One region of the Streptomyces sp. NPDC005438 genome, then DNA from elsewhere that is predicted to be linked to it. Evidence: riboswitches for the same ligand, from Rfam matches in the RefSeq annotation. Region 1 holds a riboswitch; each other region holds the start of a gene.
What was found. A riboswitch is a leader RNA that binds a small molecule or an ion and turns the genes downstream of it on or off. The one in region 1 is predicted to bind cyclic di-AMP.

Region 1 (5,955 bases):
CGGCGAGGGTGAGGCCGAGCGCCGCGCCCACGGCCCCGCGCAGTACACCGCGTCTGGTCGTCCTCCGCTGGCCGAGGGGCACCGAGTCGTCTCGCACGGGGGTCTCCGTTCTTCGTGGGGGGTTCCTCCCGGGGCTCTCCGCCCAGGGGGTGGCGCCGCGACCGCCAACTGTCCGGCCCCGGCGCGCACTTCGCGCAGAAGGTACTCCACGGACGGGTGCGGTGGTATGGGTACATGCCCCGCGATGACGGTCCGGTCAGCGTTCGGGCGTGCTCGGTGCCCGGACGGTCACTGAGGATGCCGGGACGGTGGCCGCACGGCTACCGTCGAAGGGTGCGTTCCGAGGCGACGGGGGGCGGCCCCCACGGCGACCCCGCCCAGGCGGCGGCCCCGGACCCGTACGCCCCGAGCCCGTACGCCCCGGACCCCGACGGGCGGGCGCCGGGGTTGCCCGGCGAGCCCGGATACCCGCCGCCCCCGGGGCACTGGGGCCACCCCTCCCCGACACCCACCTGGTGGCACCGTCGGCGCGGGCCGGTACGGCTGGCCGCCCTGGTGGGGGTGCTGGCCCTGTGCGGGGTGGTGATCCTGGGGCAGGTACGGGAACAGACCGGCACCGAGGGCCTGGTGGTCGGGCTGCTGCTGTCCCTGCTGCCGGTGCCCCTGCTGGTCGCCGGCTTCCGCTGGGTCAGCGCCCTGGACCCGGTGCCCTGGCGGCAGCACGGTTTCGCCTTCGCCTGGGGGGCGTGTGGCGCGACCCTGGTGGCGATGGTCGCCAACACCTCGGCCAGCCTGTGGCTGGGGGAGCGCTACTCCCCCGCCGAGGTGGACTCCCTCGGCTCCACCCTGGTGGCCCCGGTGGTGGAGGAGCTGGTCAAGGCGGTACCGGTGGCGCTGCTGTACCTGGTGCGCCCACGGCAGTTCACCGGACCACTGGCCGGTCTGGCGGCGGCCGGCATCTGCGCCACCGGCTTCGCCTTCACCGAGAACATCCTCTACCTGGGCATGGCCTACGACGGCGACCAGACGATGGGCGGCGGCCAGGCGACGGCGGTCACCTTCTTCGTACGGATCTGCCTGTCCCCCTTCGCCCACCCGCTGTTCGCGGCGGCCACCGGCATCGGCCTCGGGCTGCTGGCCGCCGCCCCCGCCGACCGCCGGCAGGCCCGTACGGCCGCGCCCGTACTGGGGCTGCTCGTCGCCATGGCGCTGCACTCGCTGTGGAACGGCACCGCCAGCGGGCTGGGGTTCCTCGCGGTGTACGGGACCGTGATGACGCCCCTGCTGGCCCTGCTGGTCTGGTGGGCGCTGTGGACCCGGCGCCGGCAACTGCGCACCGTACGGGCGGTGTTGCCGCTCTACGCGGCGGCCGGCTGGCTGGGGCCGCTGGAGCCCTGGGGCCTGTCCGTGGCGGGCGCCCGCTCGCTGGCCCGGAGTCACGCCCGACAGACGCTGGGCCCGGCGGGGGCGCGGGAGGTCGCCGCGTACCAGCGGTACGCCACCGCGCTCGCCCTGCTACGGGACCGGATGGCCCGAGGGGTGCCGGAACCGGACTTCCCCGCGCGGGAGGGGGAGTTGCTCCACGACATGTGGCGCCGGCACGGGGTGGGCGGTCCGGCCACCGCTCACGCGGCCCGCCTGTTCCCCCCGCCGGGGATCGCCCTGGCTCCCTGGGGCCAGGCCACCCCCTACGCCCTCTCCCCCGCCACCCATCCCCCGCCGTACGGGGGCGGCTGGGCCGCCCCCGGTCCTCCGGCCACCCCGTACGCGGCACCCCCGTGGCCCCCCTCGGGCACCTGGGCGCTTCCGGGGGCGCTCCCCGGAGTGGGGGCGCCCACGGGTCCGGCGCCCGGTGGATGGCGCCCGACCTCCGGGTGGGTATGGCCGTCGGGGCCCGGTCACCGGCCAGGCCCCCACGGCCGGCGACCAGGGTGGCCACCGATGCCCGACCGTCCGCCACCGGGGTCCCCCGCCGGTCCGAACGGCTCCGCCCCGGGCGCCGACCGCCCGGAGCGGGAGGTCTGACCGTTCCCTCGAACCCCCGTTGCATTCCCTAGAGCAAACGCATACAGTGGCTCGCGCATTCGGAAGCAAAGCGTTCATCGAATGCGAACCAGTACGCCAATTCCCTTGATTCTGCGGCTGGTTGAGGTTTGCTCAGACAATTCACCGACCCCGGGGGTGCTGACGGAATGCCGCTTGTGCAACGTGTCATGGAAACAAACGACAGCTGGCTCGTCCCCGACCAGCTGCTCGTCGAGGACGCCTTCCACGGACGGAACGTGTGGGCCTCCCGGCTCGGCGGCGCGGTGCTGGTCCACGGCGAGGTGGAGGGCCTGCCGCCCCAGGAGGCGGACGCGGTACGCCAACGGCTGCGCGCGGCCTACCCCGGCCAACGGGTCACCGACGAGGGCGACCTGTGGGCGGTGTGGCCGCCCAGCCACTGACCCCGGACGGCGCCCCGACCGCTCCCCGGGCTCGTCGGCCCACCCGTGGCGTCGGCCACCCGCCGCTCGCCCCGCCCTGCCGTCCCTCACGGCCGGCCACCCCCGCCGGTACCCCGTAGGTGCGGTACCGCCTCCACACCCGGCCCCCGACCAGGTGGACGGGGCAGGCACCCCGCCCAGGCCTTGCCCAGGCCCCGCTCCGCCTCGCACGACGAGGGGCCGACGGCCTCTTCGGCCGTGCTCCCCACGGCACCTTCTCCGATCCGCGGCCGGTCAGGTCAGGATGAGTCGCCGAGAGCCTGCCGTGCTCTGGTCCACCACCGCTCGAACTCCTCCTCGGAGATCTCCGATGTACGGGGCAGGTCCCACCAGCCGTCCGTGGGGCCTTCGGCGAGAACGCCGTACCGCCGTTCATAGCGCCCCATCGCCGCGAGATCGGCATGGTCACGCAGGTCCACGACCTCCGCCAGGGAAGCCGCTGTCACCGGCCGTGAGTCCCGCTCCCTGACCTCGACCTGACGCGCCGCCCAGCCCTCGTCATCGGTCTCGAAGTACAGCCACAGACCCTCGTCCTGGTAGTAGGCGCGGAACCAGGTCCTCATGCCGCCGTCCTGACCCACCACCTTGACCACACGCATGGGGGCACCCCCAGCTCCCACCCGGCGTGCCCCAGGTCTACGGCGCCGTCCCCGGGGAAGGCCCGGCTCGGTGGGCACCCGTCCGGCATCCGACCCGCACACCCCGGGGGCCGTCCGGGAAAAGGACGGTGGCCCAGACGTCGGGGGGTACGTCTGGGCCACCGGGTTTCGCGGGGCCGCGCGGAAGCGGGCCCGGGTGGGCGCCCGGCCAGGGGGCGCCGTCGCACCTCGTACCCTCCTCGGCGTACCGGCACACCGGGTGCCGGTACGGTCGACCGACCCGAGGTGGGGCCGGTCAGGGCCGAGCGGGGTGGTGGTGCGGGGTCAGACCTGCTGGCCCTTGCCGCGCAGCCAGGCCAGCGGGTCGATGGCGTCGCCCCCGCCGGGCCGGACCTCGACGTGCAGGTGCGGGCCGGAGGAGTTCCCGGTGGAGCCCACCCGGCCGATCACGTCGCCGGTGGTGACCTTGCCGCTGGTGCGGCTCATCGAGGACAGGTGGCAGAACCAGATCTCGGTGCCGTCGTCCAGCTCCAGCACGATGCGGTAGCCGTAACTCCCGGCCCAGCCGGCCTCCTTGATGGTGCCGCTGTGCACCGCCTTCACCGGGGTGCCGGTGGGGGCGGCGAAGTCCTGGCCGGTGTGGTTGCTCTGCCACATGCCGCCGGAGTCGCCGAAACCGGAGGTGAGCTGGTACGAGGAGAGCGGCACGGTGTACTGCTTGGCCAGCTCGGCCCGACGCTTCTCCTCCGCCTTCCGCTTCTTCTCCTCGGCCGCCTTGCGCTTCTTCTCGGCCTCGGCCTTCCGCTCCTTCTCCGCGTCCTCGGCGGCCTTGGCGGCGGCCTGGCGGGCGGCCTCGCTGGCCGCCTCGTCGGCGGCGGCCTGTTCGGCCTGGCCGCGCTGCTGCTCGGCCTGGGCGAGGATGCGGTGCCGCAGCGCCTCACCCGCGTTGGTCTGTCCGTTGCGGGAGTCGTCCTGGGTGAGCCCGGCCTGGGTCAGCGGGGCGGCGTTGACCGTACGGTCGGCCCCGTCGTCGGCCAACAGCTCGCCCACACCGGGGAGTTCCTTGGCCGCCGGCAGTTCGGCGGACACCTTGTCGACCGTGGAGCCCAGGTCGGGCATGGTGACGGCGGTGGGTGACTTGTCCTGGGCGGTCGCCATGCCTCCGGCGCCCACGGCCGCGATCATGCCGACGCCGAGCACCGCGCCGCTGCGGGCCATGCCGCCGCGCTGCCGCACCACCCGGTGCCGGCCGCGTACCGGCCGCACCGACTCGGCGGTGGGGTTCCACTCGGGTTCGTCGGTCTCGATGCGGGGGCCGTACGCCTGGTAGGGCGCGGGGTCCGGGGAACCGTGGGGGTCGCTCTCCTCCATGCCGTACGGGTCGTACGGGAGGTGGGCGGAGGGGCCAGCGGGGCCGTAACCGGCCTCGGGGGCATACCTGTTGGACGCCACGAGTGGCGTTCTCCTTTCCTTCCCTCACGCCTACCGGGTTAGCTGACGGGTTCGGAGCAGGAAGGTCTCCTACGGGCCTCTCCTGGGCGGGAGTTGCCCGATTCACCCCAAGGTGATGTGGTTCCCCGGTTCCCCCATGGTGAGGTGACGCTGGTGGCGACGCCCCGAGGGGATTCGGCGTTGGCGCGCGGCGCCGTCTGGTGACGGCGGTGACGACCGCACTGCGTTATCGAACGTTAATAGACCCGCGGCTCAGATTCCAAGCGGGGTAGGGGAATTGGGCCCCGGGCCCCGGACGCTTATCGGTCAGCCGAGGGCAAAGCCGGGCAGGTTTCGGTGTTCTCAGAACCCCGTGGCACCGAGAGTGACTCCCACCCCGACCACCCCGGCAGCTCCCACTACCACAACCCTCACGGCCGCCCCGACCGTCACACCGGTCACGGCTCGGCCCCGTCCACCCGCGCGGAGTCCTCCGCGATCGCGGGGCTCTCCCGCGCGGTGACCTCCTCGGGAACCGTGGAGTCCTCCCGGGCGACCGCCAGCAGCGCGGCGTCGTCCGCCGCCTTGCCCCCGGTGTGCTCGGCCACCGCGCGGACCACCTCGTCCAGCAGCTCGTCCGGGTACCGGTAGTGGTGGCCCCGCAGCCGTACCGCGGGCTCGAAGAAGACCCCGTTGGCGTCCCGCGCCTCGGAGATGCCGTCGGTGTACAGCAGCAGGGTCGCGCCCTCGGGGAAGTCGAAGGTGTCGCACTGGTCGGGCCACTGCCCCAACTCGTCCATGCCCAGCGGCAGCGCGGCCTGGGAGGGACGGAGGAACCGGGTCTCGCCCTGGTACAGCATCAGCGGAGGCGGGTGACCCCGGTTCAGCAGCCGCAGCGTGAACGGCTGGGAGGGGCGCACCTCGGCGAGTACGGCGGTGGTGAACGTCTCCCCGTCGTCCCCCGGCCCACGTCGCGCGGCCTCCCTCCGCATGGCCCGCTCCAGCCGGGAGGCCACCTCCTCCAGGCTGTCCTCCTGCTCGGCCGCCTCCCGGAAGGCGCCCAGCACGATGGTCACCGACTCGACCGCGTCCAGCCCCTTGCCCCGTACGTCCCCCACGATCATCCGCACCCCGTGCGGGGTGTCCTGCACCGCGTACAGGTCACCGCCGATGGACGCCCCGGACTGGGCCCCCTGGTAGCGGGCGGCCACCCGCAGCCCCGCGACCCGGTCGGCGGGCACCGGCAGTACGGCCAGCTGGGCGGCCTCCGCGATGTCCCGGGCCGAGGCCAGCTCCTCGCCGCTGCGCCTCAGCAGCACGTTGAACACCACCGCGAGTCCGGCGACGGTGGCCACGGTGGCGGTCTGCATCGGTCCCTGGGCGGGGGCGTTGTTCTCGTCCAGGCCCAGCACCAGGGCGCCCTCGGCGATCACCGCCGC
Region 2 (5,955 bases), on a different contig from region 1:
GAGGACAGGTGGGCGTACTGGCTGTAGCGCCCGTCGGAGTGCTTGATGACGACCTGGTTGCCGTAGGAGCCGCCCCAGCCGGCGGACACCACGGTGCCCTGGCCGACGGCCTTGACACTGGTGCCGCTGGAGACCGAGAAGTCCACCCCGGTGTGGTAACCGCTGGACCAGGAGCCGCCGGACGCGCGGTAGGCGGTGCTGGTCGGGGCGTTCACCGGAGCCTGGAAGCCGGAGGAGTTGCCGCTGGGGGCGGACGCCTGGTCGCTGGACTGCTTCGGCTTGGCGTGCTTGGGACCGGACTTCTTCGGGGTCGCCTTGGACTCCGACTTGGCCGGGCCACCGTCGACGCTCAGCTTCTGGCCGGGGATGATCACGTCGGGGTCGCCGCCGATGACCTGGCGGTTGTCCTCGTACAGCGCTTCCCAACCGCCCTGTACGTCCTGGGCCTTGGCGATCTTGAACAGGGTGTCGCCGCTGGCCACGGTGTAGGACTCACCGTTGCGGCCGTGGCTGCTGGCCTGGTCGCCCTTGGGCCGCTCGGGCTTGGACGGGGCCTTGGGCTTGGCCGGCGTGGTGGGCTTGGACTCGCCACCCGGGTCGACACCCGGGGCGGGACCGCCCTTGGCGAGCCCCGCCTTGGGACCGCACAGCGGCCAGGCGCCCGGCCCCTGTTCGGCCAGCACCTTCTCCGCGATGTCGATCTGCTGGGACTTGCTGGCCTGGTCGGCCCGCGAGGCGTACTTGCTGCCGCCGAAGCCCTCCCAGGTGCTCTGGGCGAACTGGAGCCCGCCGTAGTAGCCGTTGCCGGTGTTGATGCTCCAGTCGCCGCTGGACTCGCACTCGGCGACCTTGTCCCAGGTGCTGACGGAAGCGGCCTGGGCGTTGGCGCCGGCGACCATGGTCGTGACCCCGCCGGCGGCGGCGACCACGGAGATGCGGGTGACGTTCTTGTTGAGGCGGCTGTCGCGTGGCCGCCGGTGGCGTCCGCGTCCGGACATAGTGGTGCTCCTCTCCGACGCCTGCGAGGTGAGCTGTCGGGTTCGGGCTGGAGTTGCCCGGCCACCTCTCGGTGGCTTCACCCCAAGCCGGCCCGTGGGTCCGGCACTTACCTTGGGTCCCCCGCTCCTGCCGTTAGACGTGACGTCTGGGATCCGCTGCCGCCGGCAGGATTCGGCGTCCGGCAGCGGACCGCCACTTTGGGGTAGCGGCGGAGCTGAACGTTAAACGCAGAAAATGCGACGAAACAAGCGGCTCGGGGAAGTTGAACGTGAGAGCGAAATAGACATTTAACCCAGGACGACCCGATGGAGTGACCGAACGGCGGACGACGCCGACGCGCGGCCACCGGCACGAACGGAAGCCGTTCCTCAACTACCGCCCCCAGCAAGGGGAATGGCGCGGGAGGAAAACAAACGGCGCGCAACGGACATCACCCCGCCCGAAGGCGGGGTGAATTGCGTCACGGGAGTCCGAATTACCCGTTCTGGGCGCTCGGAGCGTCGAGTTGGGAGAGGGTGGCGATCGACGGTCCGCGCCGCGCGGACAGTTCACGCGCGACCCCCTCCGCCTCGCCCAGGACACGGACCGCGTTCCCCCAGGTGACCTTGCCGATGTCCGTCTCGGACCAGCCACGCGCCAACAACTCGCCCACAAGCCGTGGATAGCAGGACACATCGCCCAGGTCGGCCGGGGTGAAGGGCACCCCGTCGTAGTCCCCGCCGATACCCAGGTGATCGATCCCGGCGACCTGGCGCATGTGGTCCAGGTGGTCGGCCACCGTGGAAGCGGTCGCCTCCGGCCGGGGGTTCGCCTCCTCGAACTCCCGCCGCGCCCGCACCCCGCGCTCCGTACCGTCCAGCGGGTGCAGACCCAGCGACCGCAGGTGGGCGTCCGCCCGGTCGCTCCACTCCACCGCCTCCGGCAGCACGAACTTGGGCACGAAGGTCACCATCGCCACGCCCCCGTTGTCCGCCAGCAGTTGGAGCACGTCGTCCGGGATGTTCCTCGGGTGGTCGCACACCGCCCGGGACGAGGAGTGCGAGAAGATCACCGGCGCCTCGCTCACCCGCAGCGCGTCCCGCATGGTGGAGGCCGCCACGTGCGAGAGGTCCACCAGCATCCCCAGCCGGTTCATCTCCCGCACCACCTCCTCACCGAAGCGGGTCAGCCCACCGGCCGCCGGCTCGTCGGTGGCCGAGTCGGCCCAGGGCACGTTGTCGTTGTGGGTGAGGGTCATGTACCGCACCCCCAGCTGGTACAACGCCCGCAGGGTGGCCAGCGAGTTGTTGATCGAGTGCCCGCCCTCGGCACCCATCAGGGAGGCGATCCGCCCGGCGGCCCGGGCCTCCTCCACCTCCCGCGCGGTCAACGCCAGCGCCAGGTCGTCCGGGTAGCGCTCCACCAGCCGCCGCACCACGTCCACCTGCTCCAGTACGGCGCTCACCGCGTCGTCCCCCGCCAGGTCGGTACGCACGTACACCGACCAGAACTGGGCGCCCACCCCGCCCGCCCGCAACCGGGGCAGGTCGGTGTGCAGATGGGCGCTGAGGTCCTGGGAGACGTCCCGCCGGTCCAGGTCGTAGCCGACCTGCTCACGCAGCGCCCACGGCAGGTCGTTGTGCCCGTCCACCACCGGGTGTTCGGCCAACAGCTCACGCGCCCGCCGCAGGGTGTCCTCGCCCAGGGTCATACCGGTCTCCCGTCTCCACTCGCCCGTCAACGCCACCGGCCGGCCCCCACCAGGAGGACGCCGGCCGGTGATCCGTACCCGTGTGCTCAGCCGCCGAAGCCGAAGCCGCCGCTACCGGCCACCCGGCTCCGCAGCCTGCGCCCCTTCTCCGCGGCCCGCTCCCCCAGCTCCTGCTGGAACCGCTCCAACCGCTCGCGCAGATCGGCGTCATGGGCGCCCAGGACCCGCGCCGCCAGCAGCCCGGCGTTCCGCGCCCCGGCCACGGACACCGCCGCCACCGGCACCCCGGCCGGCATCTGGACGATGGACAGCAACGAGTCCATGCCGTCCAGGTACTTCAACGGCACTGGCACCCCGATCACCGGCAACGGGGTCACCGAGGCCAGCATCCCCGGCAGGTGCGCCGCGCCCCCGGCGCCCGCCACGATCACCCGCAGCCCCCGGGAGGCCGCCTCCTCCCCGTACCGCAGCATCTCCCGGGGCATCCGGTGGGCGGAGGTGACGTCCACCTCGTAGGGGATCTCGAACTCGTCCAGGGCCTGGGCCGCGGCCTCCATGACCGTCCAGTCCGAGTCCGAACCCATCACGATCCCGACCAGGGGACCGGGTCGTTCGGACGGTTCGGACCGCTCGCGCTGTGGGTGGCTCACTCGGTGATCGTCCCTCGTAGATAGCCGGCCGCATGGGCGGCGCGTTCCCGCACCTGGTCCAAGTCGTCGCCGTAGGTGGTGACGTGGCCGACCTTGCGCCCGGGCTTCACGTCCTTGCCGTACATGTGGATCTTCAACCCCGGGTCCCGCGCCATGCAGTGCAGATAGGCCCCGTACATGTCCGGGTAGTCCCCGCCCAGCACGTTCGCCATCACCGTCCACCGGGCCCGGGGCCTGGGGTCCCCCAGCGGCAGGTCCAGCACCGCCCGCAGGTGGTTGGCGAACTGCGAGGTGGCCGCCCCGTCCTGGGTCCAGTGGCCCGAGTTGTGCGGGCGCATGGCCAACTCGTTCACCAGCACCCGCCCGTCCGGCGTCTCGAACAGCTCCACCGCCAGATGACCCACCACCCCCAGCTCCCGGGCGATCCCCAGGGCCAACGCCTGAGCCCGCGCCGACAGTTCCTCCGACAGCCCCGGAGCCGGCGCGATCACCGTGTCGCACACCCCGTTCACCTGGACCGACTCCACCACCGGATACGCCACCGCCTGCCCGTGCGGCGACCGCACCACGTTGGCCGCCAGCTCCCGGACGAAGTCCACCCGCTCCTCGGCCAGCACCGGCACCCCGGCACGGAACGGCTCGGCCGCCTCCGCCTCGTCGCGCACCAGCCACACGCCCTTGCCGTCGTAGCCGCCACGCACCGTCTTCAGGACGACCGGGAACCCCGACGCCCCCTCCTCGACGGTGGCGAAGGCCGTCACCTCGGCCGGGTCCGCCACGATCCGGTGCCGGGGACAGGGCACCCCCAGCTCGGTCAGCCGGGCCCGCATCGCCCCCTTGTCCTGCGCGTACCGCAGCGCGTCCGGGCCGGGCCGCACCGCCACCCCCTCCGCCTCCAGGGCGCGCAGGTGTTCGGTGGGTACGTGCTCGTGGTCGAAGGTCACCACGTCGCAGCCCCGGGCGAAGGACCGCAGGGTGTCCAGGTCGCGGTAGTCACCGACCACCACGTCCCGCACCACCTGGGCCGCCGAGTCCCTGGGACCGTCCGAGAGAAGCCTGAACCGCACACCGAGGGGGATGCCCGCCTCGTGGGTCATCCGGGCGAGCTGGCCGCCGCCCACCATGCCGACTACCGGGAATGTCACGCGCCACAGCGTATCCGCCGGCCACGGCGCCCGACGCCGGGGCGGCACCCCACCGGCGCGCCCGCCCACCCGGCGACCGGCCCGCGCCCCAACCTCCGCCCCGCACCGGCACGTTGACGCCCCGGGGCCCCCGCCATCCGCCCGCTACGGCACCCCGGGCCGACGCCCACCCACCGTGGCCCGGCGAACACCCGGAGCACGCGAGCCGGCCGGCGGGTGAACGACGGGGGGAGCGCGGGGAATGTCCCCGTCCTGTGAGGGTTTGCCGCTCGGCGCGCGACCCCGCTCGCGCTCTGGCTACCATGGCCCGACGGACGACCACCGCGAGGCACCGGCCACCAGCCGGAGCGGCGGTGGAGAGAACCACGACGAACGGGGCGATGCGCGATCGGTAGGGGAGACGGGCCGGGGCTGCGTACCCGGCTGACTCAGCTGGCACGAGAGATCGCCAAGTTCGGCACCGTGGGTGCCTTCGGTGTGCTGGTCAACGTGGCCGTGTTCAACCTGTGCATCCACACCTACCAGCTGGCCCCGGTCAGATCAGGGGTCTTCGCCACCGCGGCGGCCATCTGCACCAACTACGTCGGCAACCGGTACTGGACCTACCGGCACGCCGACAAGAGCCGGCTGCACCGCGAGCTGACCCTCTTCCTGTTCTTCAGCGGCCTCGGCCTCGTCATCGAGAACGGGATGCTCGCCCTGTCCCACTACGGCCTGGGCTACACCTCCTCCCTCGCCGACAACGTCGCCAAGAACGTCATCGGCCTGGGCCTGGCCACCGCCTTCCGCTTCTGGTCCTACCGCACCTGGGTGTTCCGCGAGGACCCGGCCGCCTCCCGGCCCGAACCCGCCCACCAGGACGCCGACACCCCCGCCGACCCCCTCGGCACCTTCCCCCGCCCCCACGGCGAACCCCAGGCCCAGGGCCGGCCCACCCCCTCAGGAACGTCGCTGGACCTCCTCGACGTCCCGGCTGAGGAACAGGCCGAAAACCGCCGGCAACTGCTGAAGTAGCTCCAACCGGCCCCCGTCCGCCTCCGTCAGGTCCCGGGCCACCGCCAACCCCAGGCCGGTGGAGTTGCGCCCACTCACCGTCCGCTCGAACACCCGTGACCCCAGGGACGGGTCCACCCCCGGACCCTCGTCCCACACCTCCACCACCACCTGGTTACGGGTCACCCGGGTCCGCAACGCCACCGTGCCCCCGCCGTGCATCAGCGAGTTCTCGATCAACGTCGCCAACACCTGCGCCACCGCCCCCGGCGTACCCACCGCCCGCAGCCGCTTGGTCCCCGACCACACCAACGCCCGACCCTCACTGCGGTAGGCCGGCATCCACTCCTCCAACTGCTGCCGGATCACCTCGTCCAGCTCGAAGGCCACCGCCGAGCCACTACGCGGATCACGGGAGTTGGTCAGCAACCGCTGCACCACGTCCGTCAACCGCTCCACCTGCGCCAGAGCGATCATC
Region 3 (5,955 bases), on a different contig from region 1:
GGCGTTCACCAACTCGCCCTGCGACAGGTCGAGTTCCTCCTCCGCGCTGCCCGCGTCCTCCTGCCGGCCCCGGCTCAGGAAGGCGGCGACCCGCCCCTTCACCCGCTCCCAGGAGTCGGTCACCATCAACGCGACCAGGGCGCTCGCACCCTCCGCCGCCAGCGTCGCCAGTTCCTCCACTGCCACCCCTTCCGATGTCCCGGGGACACGGTAGTCAGTCTCAGCCGGGTGGGACAGGGCGCCCGGTGGGTGACGATGAGGGTCCGTCAGCGTGCGGTCGGCACCGGGTACGTGAAGTGTGTTGGCATAGGGGTGTCCAACCGTCGCAGTGCGGCGAGCGAACCAAGTGAAGAGAGGTACCACCGTGGCCACCACACGTAGCGCCCACACCGTCTGGGAGGGCAACCTGCTGGAGGGGTCGGGGGCCGTCACCTTCGACTCCTCGGGCATCGGCGAGCAGCCGGTGACCTGGCCGTCCCGCGCGGAGGAGCCCAACGGGCGGACCAGCCCCGAGGAACTCATCGCCGCCGCGCACTCCAGCTGCTTCTCCATGGCCCTCTCCCACGGCCTGGCCGGCGCGGGCACTCCGCCCACCCGGGTGAACACCAAGGCCGACGTCACCTTCGAGCCGGGGACCGGAATCACCGGCATCCACCTGACCGTGGAGGCGGAGGTGCCCGGGCTGGACGCCGAGGCCTTCGCCAAGGCGGCTGAGGGCGCCAAGGCGAACTGCCCGGTGAGCCAGGCGCTTTCCGGCACCACGATCACCCTGACCGCCAACCTGGTCTGATCGGGGTCCGCGAGGGGTGGTGTCCTCCCGAGGGAGGGCACCACCCCTTTCGCGTCCCAGGACGCCAACCCTTTCGACCTTTTTGGTCAGTAGTGAGGCTTTTTCCGTCGCATGGCCGGCAGTTCGACACCCCCACAGGGCCCCGAAACGGGACCCCGAGCCTGTGACCCTTCTCTCCGCTTGATCCGTCTCACACCAACTGTCCGATGCGGCCACATACATGCTGGCCTGCACAAAGAGCGGTAGAGCACACCCCATGGGCCTCATCGACCACAGTGGCACCCACTGCCCGGTTTTGGCCTGCCGGCACCGCTGTGCTTACGGTCGCCACCGTCCGCGGATCGCGGGCATCGAGGGCCGCTATGCCGAATCCTGTCGACGGCCCCTCGATCACCTCAAGCAACAACCACGGCAGGAGCGGGGGACCCACGGTAGGTGCCCGACGGAGCCGTCCGTCGCAGCTCAGTGCTGCCCGGAAGGCCCCCGAGGGCTAGGGGTGAAGCCCGTACCGGTTCGCCGGACGGGCCGGGCGACTCACAGCCCGAACCCGACAGCTCACCTCGTAGGCATCGGTGAGGAGACAGCATGTTCACCAGCAAGGGACGTGACGGCAACCGCGCCCGTGTCGCCCGGATAGCCACCCTGGCCGGCGTCGCCGGCGTCGCGATCGCCGCCCCGATGCTGAGCGCCACCGGCGCGCAGGCCGCTTCCGTGGACACCTGGGACAAGGTCGCCCAGTGCGAGTCCGGCGGCAACTGGTCCATCAACACCGGCAACGGCTACTACGGCGGTCTGCAGTTCTCCCAGTCCAGCTGGGCCGCGGCCGGCGGCACCAAGTACGCCTCCCGGGCCGACCTGGCCACCAAGGAGCAGCAGATCGCCACCGCCGAGCGGCTGTTGAAGCTCCAGGGTCCGGGCGCCTGGGCCTGCGCCGGCGCGGGCGGCCTGACCGCCGGCGGCCCCTCCGCCGACGTCAGCCCCCAGGGCGGCACCAGCGACAGCAAGCCGTCGTCCGAGTCGTCCACCCGGCAGCAGTCCCAGAAGTCCCCGTCGGCCTCGTCGCAGGGCAAGGGCGCCTCCGGCAAGACCTACACCGTGCGGTCCGGCGACACCCTCAGCTCCATCGCCCAGGCCAACGACACCACCTGGAAGCAGCTCTACGCGCGCAACTCCTCGGTGCTGAGCGACGCCAACGTGATCCTGCCCGGGCAGAAGCTGACCCTGGGCTGAGGCGGGGCCTTGCCGGGTCGGGGCTGAGGTCCCGGCCCGGTTGCCCTCAGCACCCAACTCAGGAACCCGGCAACCAGGGAGCCGGCCACCCGCTCCCCCACCGCCGGGTCGGGCCACCGCCGGGGCACCGGGAACTCCCCGTACGGCGCGGACCGGTGGCGGTCTGAACGTCCTCGTACCGGGCGCCCGCGGAGGGCGGCGACCGAGGGCGGCGACAGCGGGAAGCGCCCGTCGATGTCCCCACCCCCGTGGGGGGCATCGACGGGCGCCACCTCGGTTTCCAGGGAGGACCCCGGACCGTGGACGCTCACGGCGGGCCGGCGCGGGCACCTCACCCCCTGGTGGGCGCACAGCGGTCGCTCGACCGCCGGCGCCTCTCACAGGGGAGGAGCCCCGTCCCCGTCGCCTGTGGGCCCCGCCGTGGCGTGACCACAGGATGACAGTGGATGACCGTCGAGCACATTGCCGGAACCCGGAAGTCTCGACCCCCGCCCCGTGTCCGGTTCGGTCGGGAACCGGTGGCGACCCGCCACGGGACAGGGGCCGGTGGGGAGTTCGGTACGGAAGGAGGGCCGGACCGTCGAGGCGGCCGGCCGTCGCTCACAGCTCCCGCGCGGGCCACCCCAGCAGCCGGGCGCCCATGGTGGCGGTCTCCAGGGTGTAGCGGTGCAGGGAGTCGCTGGGGCTGTAGCCGGTGAGCGTACGGATGCGCTCCAACCGGTAGGACAGGGTCCGTACGCTGATGCCGAGCCGTCGGGCGGCCTCGGCGTTGACGTAGCCGGACTCGGAGTAGACCGCCAGCGTCTCCAACAGCGGGTCGGCGCCGCCCCGGGCCTGGGTCAGCGGCCCCAGCACGGTGGTGACCAGGTCGGCGATCGCTCCCCGGTCCCGGAGCAGCACCGGGAACACCATCAGTTTCTCGGCGCTGAAGTGGGTGCCCTCCAGGCCCAGGCCCTCCGCCAACTCCAGCGCGCCCCGGGCCTCCTCGTAGCTGCGCACCACTCCGCCCGGCCCCGAGTGGTCCCGGCCGACGGCCACCCTGCGGGCGCCCTGGTAGTCGGGCCCGGAGCGTTCGGCGAGTTTGCCGAACGCCTCCAGCAGTGGCGCGTCCCCGGTGGCGGCGATGCAGACCAGCCGGCCGTCCTTGGTGGCGACCATGGCGTGGTGGGCCTCGCCGAACCGGCCGGCCAGGTCCCGTTCCACCCGGCGCACCAGCGGGTGGGTGTCGACGTAGTCCTCGTCCCCCACGGCCACGGCCACCTGGTGGGACTGGGCGAGCCGCAGCCCGAACTGCTGGGCGCGCTCGCTGAGTCGGCCCAGGTCACTGCGGCCGTGCAGCAGGTCGTCGACGAACTCCCGACGTTCGGCCTCCTCCTGGCGCAGGGCCATTCGCTGGGCCCGTTCGTGCCCCTCCCCCAGGGCGTTCACCGCCGCGTCCAGTACGGCCAGTACCGCGTCCCCGGTCCGTCCGCGCTCGGCCGCTCCGGCGGAGCGGGCGACCCCGGGCAGCGAACTCCACAGTCCCCGGGTGGCGCTGACGTAGAGGCTGATCAGTTCCCGTAGGCCGTGTCCCTCCTCGGCGGCGCGCTCGCCCAACATGCGCAGCGACTCCAACTCGTCGCGGCGGGGCAGCCGTCCGGTGTGGGAGACCTCGGCGAGCAGCTCCGGGTAGCCGTCGAGGTAGCTGTTCGGTACGGGCTGATGCCTCACGCCCCCGCCTCTCGCTTCGTCGGTCGGCACAGCGTAAGGGAGTGCCCAGAGCTGTGGGCCGAGGTGGGGTGGCCTTGACGTGCTCTTGACCTGGGCGGCCGTCCCAGGCGGTGGGAGGCCGTCCGTGAGGGAGGGGTCAGCGCACGTCGAGCCGGAGGAAGCGGGGCCGGTAGAGGTTGACGTCCCGGTGGATGCCCTCCGTCGAGCCCAGCACGTTGACGTCGTAGCTCACCAGCAGTCGTCCCCGGTCGTCGGTGAACTCCGGGTGCGCCTGCGGGTTGTACGGCACCGCCCCGGCCCGCGCGCCCCCCGGAGGCAGGGGCGGTTTGGCGACCTTGACCGGGCCGGACCAGGGGCCGGTGGGCGAACAGGAGGAGTAGGAGGTGAGGGTGTCCATCCCGCCGCCGTCGGGGGCTCCGGCGTCCATGGTCAGCAGCAGCCAGCCGTCCTTGGCCCGGACCACCGAGTAGGTGCCGGTGGCTCCGCGTTGTGCGGTGCGGCCGACCAGGATGGCGCGGGAGCGGGTGGGGTTCCCCTGCCACTCCTTCCCGTCCCAGTACCGCCAGGCGGAGGAGGCCGCCAGCTGTCCGCGCGGCACCCGGGCCACGTGGGCGCGGGAGGCCTTGCCGTCGACGCTGCCCTCGTCCGCGCCGAACACGTAGGTCCACTCCCCCTGTTGGACGGCCGAGGTGCCGTACAGCACCCGCCGGTCGAAGGGGGTGTTGTCGGAGGGGCGGTGAAGCGGCCTGATGTCCTGGAGCTTCAGGTCCGGCAGCGACAGGGTGGCGACCTCGCTGAGGCGGGGCACCCCGAAGATCCAGGGGGCCGTTCCCTGCTCCCGCTGCCACAGCAGCACCCGCACCACCTTGTCCGGGGAGCCGGGGGTACGCGGCTCCACCACCGCCTGCACCGGCCACCGCCACAGTTCCCTGCCCTCCGGGGAGAACCCGCTGGCGAACAGCGGCCGGGGGTTCTGCGCGTCCCCCTCGACCAGGGTGCGTTCCAGGGTGCCGGAGGGGTTCATCACCAGCACCGAGTTGCGCACCCACTTCGGGGAGGGCACCCGGCGTCCGCCCTCGTACACCCGGTCCAGGAAGGTGTCCGCCGACAGCCACAGCGTCCGGCCGTCCGGGAGCCGTACCGAGCGGGTGCCGTCCCCTCCGGTCCAGTCGTCGAACCTCAGGTTGTCGTTGCCGTAGCGGCTGAACTCCGAGGTCATCCGGGCGTCCTGGACCCAGCCGGTGGGCCGGGGCGGGGTGCAGGCGCGGTCCCGCTCGCCGTCCGGTCGGCTGGTCACCAGCAGCACGCCGATGACCACCAGCGCGAGCAGCGGCGCCAGCCAGCGTGCGGTACGGCGGCGGCGCCCGCCGGAGGTGGGGTCGGTCGATGTCATCGGGGACGGACGATACGGCCCCGGGGGCCGGGCTGGTAGGCACCGCCGTGACAACGCGCGGGGAACGCGGGCGGCGGTTCCCTCAGCCGGATGACTCCGACACCGGTGCCAGGGCGGCGGCCAGTTCGTCCAGCCCCGAGGCCAGCAACTCGGCGGTGCGCAGGGCCACCGGCGCCGGGCTCCCGGCGCGGTCCCGCCAGTCGTCGAGGGAGTGGTGCACCGTGGACCAGTCCAGGGGGCGGCCGTCGCGGACGGCGGGTGCCGCCCGGGCCAGGGCCTCGGCCAGCACGGTGGCGAACTCCAGCTCGTCCACGCTGGGCGGCGCCGTGTCGTCCTGCGGCAGGTGGGCCTCCAGCAGCATGGTCACCCGGCCCAGGGTGACCAGGGCGGACTGGGCCTCGGTGGTCAGTCGCTGGGAGAGCCCCCGGTGGCGTACCGGTTCGGCGTTGGCCCGCTCGACCGCCTGCTCCCACTCCTGGCGGGCCTGCCGCAACTCCAGCAGTGCCTCGCGCACCGCCTCGGCGGACTCGTCGGTGGGGAGGGCGTAGTGCTGGAGTACGGCCACCGCGTACCGTCCGTCGGCGGCCAGCCAGTCCGCCAGCAGGTCGCGCAGTCGGGGTGTCTCCCAGGCGGGGTAGAGGAGGTAGCTCAGCATCGCCAGGACACCGCCGCAGGCGGTCAGGGCGATCCGTTCGGGCACCGTCTGGTCCCAGTCCGAGCCGGCGATGCCCAGTAGGAAGACCACGTAGCCGCCGATGGTGAACGAGGCGAGGGCGTAACCGGTGGCCTTCAGCAGGTAGTTGAGGCCGGCGCAGAGCACCGCCAGCCCGGC

Region 2: it holds a riboswitch for cyclic di-AMP, as region 1 does, so the genes downstream of both, ABZT14_RS17230 (transglycosylase family protein) here and ABZT14_RS10395 (M23 family metallopeptidase) in region 1, are expected to answer to the same signal.
Region 3: it holds a riboswitch for cyclic di-AMP, as region 1 does, so the genes downstream of both, ABZT14_RS03780 (transglycosylase family protein) here and ABZT14_RS10395 (M23 family metallopeptidase) in region 1, are expected to answer to the same signal.

The regions. Positions count from the first base shown of each region.
Region 1 is NZ_JBEXEP010000004.1:17,227-23,181, forward strand. Features, by position in the region: gene ABZT14_RS10375 (phosphatidylinositol-specific phospholipase C) at 1-97, opposite strand, end outside; gene ABZT14_RS10380 (PrsW family intramembrane metalloprotease) at 334-2,025, shown strand; gene ABZT14_RS10385 (hypothetical protein) at 2,214-2,447, shown strand; gene ABZT14_RS10390 (hypothetical protein) at 2,726-3,085, opposite strand; gene ABZT14_RS10395 (M23 family metallopeptidase) at 3,410-4,537, opposite strand; cyclic di-AMP (ydaO/yuaA leader) riboswitch at 4,550-4,727, opposite strand; gene ABZT14_RS10400 (PP2C family protein-serine/threonine phosphatase) at 4,975-5,955, opposite strand, start outside.
Region 2 is NZ_JBEXEP010000007.1:304,172-310,126, reverse strand. Features, by position in the region: gene ABZT14_RS17230 (transglycosylase family protein) at 1-998, opposite strand, end outside; cyclic di-AMP (ydaO/yuaA leader) riboswitch at 1,004-1,153, opposite strand; gene ABZT14_RS17225 (dipeptidase) at 1,475-2,689, opposite strand; gene purE (5-(carboxyamino)imidazole ribonucleotide mutase) at 2,776-3,273, opposite strand; gene ABZT14_RS17215 (5-(carboxyamino)imidazole ribonucleotide synthase) at 3,336-4,463, opposite strand; gene ABZT14_RS17210 (GtrA family protein) at 4,947-5,498, shown strand; gene ABZT14_RS17205 (ATP-binding protein) at 5,424-5,955, opposite strand, start outside.
Region 3 is NZ_JBEXEP010000001.1:906,479-912,433, reverse strand. Features, by position in the region: gene ABZT14_RS03790 (hypothetical protein) at 1-180, opposite strand, end outside; gene ABZT14_RS03785 (OsmC family protein) at 365-790, shown strand; cyclic di-AMP (ydaO/yuaA leader) riboswitch at 1,179-1,374, shown strand; gene ABZT14_RS03780 (transglycosylase family protein) at 1,376-2,020, shown strand; gene ABZT14_RS03775 (helix-turn-helix domain-containing protein) at 2,621-3,730, opposite strand; gene ABZT14_RS03770 (DUF4185 domain-containing protein) at 3,867-5,123, opposite strand; gene ABZT14_RS03765 (FUSC family protein) at 5,206-5,955, opposite strand, start outside.